DNA from 2 places in the Thalassorhabdus alkalitolerans genome. Region 2 is predicted to be linked to the other one. Evidence: riboswitches for the same ligand, from Rfam matches in the RefSeq annotation. Region 2 holds a riboswitch; the other holds the start of a gene.
What was found. A riboswitch is a leader RNA that binds a small molecule or an ion and turns the genes downstream of it on or off. The one in region 2 is predicted to bind thiamine pyrophosphate.
Positions count from the first base shown of each region.

Region 1: another riboswitch for thiamine pyrophosphate. It lies ahead of ACFPU1_RS00395 (acetylornithine deacetylase); the one in region 2 lies ahead of thiC (phosphomethylpyrimidine synthase ThiC).

Region 1 covers NZ_JBHSOZ010000002.1:65,160-68,320, forward strand. Annotated here, with positions in the region: gene tenA (thiaminase II) at 1-616, opposite strand, end outside; gene ACFPU1_RS00395 (acetylornithine deacetylase) at 632-1,912, opposite strand; TPP riboswitch at 2,088-2,192, opposite strand; gene ACFPU1_RS00400 (DUF368 domain-containing protein) at 2,281-3,099, opposite strand.
Region 2 covers NZ_JBHSOZ010000010.1:296,163-299,323, reverse strand. Annotated here, with positions in the region: gene ACFPU1_RS16430 (spore germination protein) at 1-420, opposite strand, end outside; gene ACFPU1_RS16425 (hypothetical protein) at 614-832, shown strand; TPP riboswitch at 937-1,052, shown strand; gene thiC (phosphomethylpyrimidine synthase ThiC) at 1,184-2,971, shown strand; gene ACFPU1_RS16415 (serine protease) at 2,993-3,161, shown strand, end outside.

The DNA of each region.
Region 1 (3,161 bases), on a different contig from region 2:
ATCGGGTTGTATTTAAGAAAATATCCTCAATCCGAGCTAACTCATGTTCAGGTTTTCCTTCTGTTAAATCGTCAAGAAGATCAATGGTCCACTTTGCTAATTCCTGAAATTCATCGTCCGCATACATGCTGATCCAGTCACCGTAAAATTCATGCTCAGCGGCTCCCGGTATTTTGCTTAATTCTTTTCCAATCTCCGCATAGCTCCACATGCATGGAAGCAGGGCGGCCACTAACTCTGCCAGCCCTTCGTTCTGACCGACATGAAGCATGTAATGAGAATAAGAAAGTGTCATTGCAGCAGGCTCTGCGTTTTCCAGCTCTTCTTCAGAAATATCGAACTTCTTTGCATATTGACGGTGAAGACTCATTTCAGTATTCAGCGTTGAATCAAGAAGTTCAGCAAATTTCCCCATCGTTTTTAGATCGTTAGCTTTTACGGTGCCGATTGCAAAGAGTTTAGAGTAATCTATTAAATATAAATAATCCTGGATCATATAGTAGCGGAACTTTTCCTTATCAAGTGATCCGTTTCCCATTCCTTGCACAAAAGGGTGTTCATGATTCTTTTTCCAAATTGGCTGGACCTTTTCGTATAAGCGTTCACTAAATTTCATTTGCATTCATCCTTTCTATTTTTCTTTATGACACCACTCGTATATCAGAGTAATCATGACCTTTGTAAATTGAACTATCTGTTCGATCTCAACAGATTCATTAACTGCATGGGCGTTATATAAGTCACCAGGACCATAAATAACAGTCGGAATGCCCGCATCCCCAAGCCAGCCCCCATCAGTTACGGTAGGCGACATCCCTGTTTCAGGGATGGTCTGAAAGATTCGCTGATGAGCCTGTTTCACCGCAGCCACTTCTTTGGATTCAGGGTCAATATCCAGTGAAGGGAAGATTTCCCCCCGGTCCTCAATCATCGACTTGCCACCCCAGCGAAAAAGCGGCGGATGCTCCCTCAGCCAAGGATCAGATTCGGCCACTTTTAATAAATGCTCTTCTACTTCTTTAGCAACCTGTTCATGATTCTCATCCGGGTAAAAATGAACCGTAATCCATAATCGGCACTCATCAGCCACAAAGGCGGCATGTCTTCCCCCTTCAATCACAGAGGGGTTAATGGTAGTCATACCAGGGGGGAAACCAGGATAGGATTTTGTTACAGCCCAGTGCCGTTCAAGCTCCTGCAAGCCCTGAATGATTTTCGTCATTTTTTCAATGGCACTAGCTGCGTATAGACCGCCCCCTGCGTGAATCATATTCCGGCGAGTAGCATCGTGATAGGTTTGGGGGCTCTTTATTGTAACCCAGCCGGTAATCACTCCTCCCTGCCCTTGAATGTGAAGATCACTTGTATCCACAACTACTGCCAAATCAGCCTTATACCCCCGTTCACAGCATTCAAGGGTACCTGCTTCCCCTACTTCCTCACCAATTACCGATTGAAAAATCAGGTCGCCAGGCAAGCTGATTCCCTGCTCGCGAAGAAGTTGTACGGCAAAAAGAGCTCCTCCCATTCCGCCTTTCATATCTGCTGTCCCTCTCCCGTATAACCGCCCGTCTTCTACAACAGGAGTAAAAGGGTCATGTTTCCATTGAGTTAGATCTTCCCCGACTTCCGCCACATCCATATGACCATTAATAATTAAACTGTTGGCTTTACCAGAATGGGTTCCTTTTAATGTCCCTACTACGTTCGGGTCGTCAGGAAACACATCCCACATGTCAACCTCAAACCCCAGGCTGTTTAACTTTGATGCTATGTAGTGCTGTGCCTCTTTTGTGTTGCGGGCAGGCGGACTGGGGGTTTGGAAACGTATAAGGTCACCTACCTGTTCAATTAATTCTTCTTTTCTCCTGTCTACCTGCTCTAAAATTTGCGTAATTGTTTCGTGCAACATCTTCACTCCTTCCTCTCTCATGAAAAGGTCTGGTCTGGTCTGGTCTGGTCTGGTCTTGACTGGACATTAGTAATTTCACCCATTAAAAAAACCACTCTAGGAAAAGAGTGGCCGCATATACGAAGTAATATATACAAAGACTGCCAGGTACAGGGAGTATACCTGTACTATCAGGCTTGTCTTAACGCCACTTCCCTCCGCTAGTATTACCTAGTTCAGGTGATAGGGTTTAGACCATACGGTCATTCTCAGCTTTTTCAAAGCACCCCTAGTGGTTTCTGTGTATTCTGTTTTTTTATGCCTTACTATAAAAATACCATACTTTCCTTTAAAAGTTAGAGTATTCTTTAAAATTTTCCTTTTTAAATTTATGAAGCTCGTGTCACCTTTAACTGAGAAGCTTTTGCTTTTTCTCCGAGAGAACTGAGCTTAAGAGAACAAAATAAACCAGCGATAAAGGTTACAAGACTTATGAGGAAAAGAAACATACTTCCTTCTATTCCAGGAAAGACAACGAATATAGAGCCAGTGACCAGACCGGTCATTACTGCATATGTTCCTATCTTATAATTTCTGATCAGTTTCTTTATAATTTTGCTTGTAATGATTAAACCAAGAGCAATTCCTGCCCCTACGACAATAATGACAGGGATGTTAATCGTAGAAATGGCGTTAAGAACAGTCGGGTAAATTCCTATTAATAAAAAGACAAAAGAACCACTGACTCCAGGCAAGATCATTGCACTGCTTGCTGCCCATCCTCCGAAAAATAACAGAAGATAGTCCATTGCAGTTAAATTAGACATCACCGCAGACATTTCTTCATCCCTTATGAAGGCTGTGGAAGCCACAATGGCTGCAGCTGCAAGCAGGAGAGCTATGTGTTTTCCTTTAAAGGTCTTTTTATAATCAACTTCTTTTAAAAGAAAAGGAATGATCCCTATAATCAACCCAAGAAAAAAGAAAAACGTTGGCTGAGGGTAATCAGCCAGGAGCCATTCAATGAGTCGGCTCATAGAAAGCAATGCAAGCACCACACCTGTTCCTAAAGGAATTAAAAACATGAGATGCTTCTTCCACTCCCTGGAAAATATCCCGTCTATTGCGGCTATTAAACGATAATAGACTCCCACGAGCAAAGCGATCGTACCCCCGCTTACTCCCGGGATCAAGTCACTTATGCCCATTAGTACACCGGGCACGATATTCCGCCAATTTAACACTGTACATTCTCCTTCTGTAAAACTAC
Region 2 (3,161 bases):
GTTTGTATCTAATGATTCTACAAATCCGGCGTGGGACCCACGAATAACCTGCTCGTTTACCGGTTCTTCCACATCTCGTTCAGGTGTCTGGCTTACATCAAATAAGAGGGCTTTGTCCTCCCCTTCTATGATCACTGCTCCGTAGCCCTCTGCAATTCTTGTAATAATATAAGATAAGTCTTTTGTTTGCGCCCATTCAGTTTTAGCTATCTTTGCTTTTACGTCTGCTATTTTAGTTTCTGGCTTAAGATGGTCAAGTACTTGCTTCTCAAATTCAACTCGTTTCACTCTTGTTTCAAGAAACATGACAGACAGTTCAGTATGAAAATAAGGCAAGGACAGGCACATCAAATCATCTGTATCATTCAGACCCTTTTTTACTATTTCTACCTGCTCATCTAACAGAGAAGCTTTTTTCAATTACACACACCTCCCCCGTTTTTATTTACTTTGCACATATTGGCACAATTTATGTAAATAGCCATGAATATTCAATTTAAAGAAACCTTACTCTTTTTAGAGAATAATGCCTTACTCTATTGCATTTTTAGGATTAATTATATTTGAACCGGGGAAGTAGGTAGGTAAAAAAACACAGGGGAGGAATAGCCTCATGACTGATGCAACAGAAGTAATCCGTTTTGATTGTGTAGGAGACACTCATGAACCCCATATCGTGAAATGTAATAATTGTAATAAAGAATTCCGTGCAGAAAAAATGGATCAACATGTCACTTGTTCTTCCTGCAGGCAGAAAGATACCTTGTCAAGCAAGGACTTTGAAGTAGTCGGTGTCGTACGAAAGGTTAAAAAGGAACTTACACCGCACTAAAAAAGCAGTTCTATTTGACGATGTCTTTTTCACTGTTTTCAGAAATATGGAATTATTCCTTTCTTTTTATGTCATCTCTCCTTATAATGAATAACAAATGGAATATTGCAAACTAGGGGTGTCTGCAAAGCGCAGGCTGAGAGAGAAACGCGATGAGGTTTCTTGACCCTTCGGACCTGATCTGGTTCATACCAGCGTGGGGAAGTTTAGATTGACAGCTATTGATTTTCACTATCAACTTCTGCATACAAAGCCGGTCCCCTATTTTAGGAACCGGCTTTTTTGTGTTATCCCGCCTGTTTTCTCCTGATCTCGTCCTTTCCATTAATTTTTAACAAGGAGAGATTTTTTATGACAACCCCATCATCTTCATTGCAAGAGCAGAATGTGTCTATCATGTCGAGCTTTACAGGCAGTAAAAAAGTCTACATTCAAGGTTCAAGAAAAGACATTCAAGTTCCAATGAGAGAAATCGGACTTTCCCCCACTACTGGCACAGTCGGGGAAGAAAAAAACAAACCTGTCCGTGTGTACGATACAAGCGGACCATACACAGACCCTTCCTATCAAGCTGATGTTACAGCGGGACTCACACCAATTCGCCACAATTGGATTAATGAACGAAAAGATACCGTAGAATACAAAGGCCGGAAATTGAAAGCCGAGGATAACGGCTATAAAGATATTTCCGATCCCCGCGCTGAGAAAGTTTTTCCCGGACTTACCCGAAATCCTCTAAAAGCTAAGGAAGGAAAAAATGTAACCCAGCTTCATTACGCTAAAAAAGGTATCATAACCCCTGAAATGGAATTTATCGCTATACGGGAACAGATGGATCCAGAATTTGTCCGAAAGGAAGTAGCCGAGGGAAGAGCTATTATTCCAGCAAATATTAACCACCCGGAAACAGAGCCCATGATTATCGGCAGAAACTTTCACGTCAAAATAAATGCTAATATAGGTAACTCTGCAGTGTCTTCTTCCATTAATAAGGAAGTTGAAAAAATGACCTGGGCCACCAAATGGGGAGCGGATACCATCATGGACTTATCAACTGGAAAGGATATACATACAACAAGAGAATGGATCATTCGAAACTCATGCGTTCCCGTCGGCACCGTTCCTCTTTATCAGGCACTCGAAAAAGTGGATGGAGTAGCTGAGAACCTTACTTGGGAGATTTACCGGGATACTCTTATTGAACAAGCTGAGCAGGGTGTGGATTATTTCACCATTCATGCAGGCGTTCTGCTTCGATACGTTCCCTTAACTGCCAGCCGCCTGACAGGGATCGTATCACGAGGTGGTTCTATTATGGCTCAGTGGTGCTTGTCTCATCATAAAGAAAATTTCCTGTACACCCATTTTGAAGACATTTGTGAGATTATGAAAGCTTATGATATATCTTTTTCATTAGGGGATGGGCTTCGTCCAGGCTCAATAGCCGATGCTAATGATGAGGCCCAGTTTGCAGAACTGGAAACTCTTGGTGAACTAACGAAACTTGCCTGGAAGCATGAGGTTCAAGTAATGGTGGAAGGCCCGGGTCATGTACCTATGCACTTAATTAAAGAAAATATGGATAAACAGATTGCCCTTTGTGACGAAGCACCCTTTTACACTTTAGGGCCGCTGACTACTGATATTGCTCCAGGCTACGACCATATTACGTCTGCTATCGGGGCTGCTATGATCGGATGGTATGGAACGGCTATGCTTTGTTATGTAACTCCTAAAGAGCATTTAGGACTGCCAAATAAAGACGATGTCCGTGAAGGAGTCATTACTTACAAAATTGCAGCCCATGCAGCAGACCTTGCCAAAGGCCACCCAGGTGCCCAGATAAGGGATGATGCTCTTTCAAAAGCACGGTTTGAATTTCGCTGGAAAGATCAATTCAACCTCTCTCTTGACCCTGACCGTGCCCTTGAATATCATGATGAAACCCTGCCAGCTGAAGGTGCAAAAACTGCTCATTTTTGTTCCATGTGCGGCCCTAAATTTTGCAGTATGCGTATTTCCCATGATATCCGGCGTTATGCTTCTGAACATGACCTTGAAACTGCTGAAGCTGTAGAAAAAGGCCTGAAAGAGAAAGCAAACCAATTTAAAGAAACAGGCGGAAGCCTTTATCAGTAGGGAAGGGACAGGAGTGATTAAATGAACAAAGCAGAGAATATAAAGCGAGAGATTGCTCTGGTGCAAGGAAAGCTGACCAGGCTGGAAAATGCCTTAGCAGAAATCCAGGCAAGCTGCTTCCATCAGTATACTGATTATCAATACTATAAAAGATGTGCTCACTGTGGAAAAGTCGAGGTTCTTTATTATT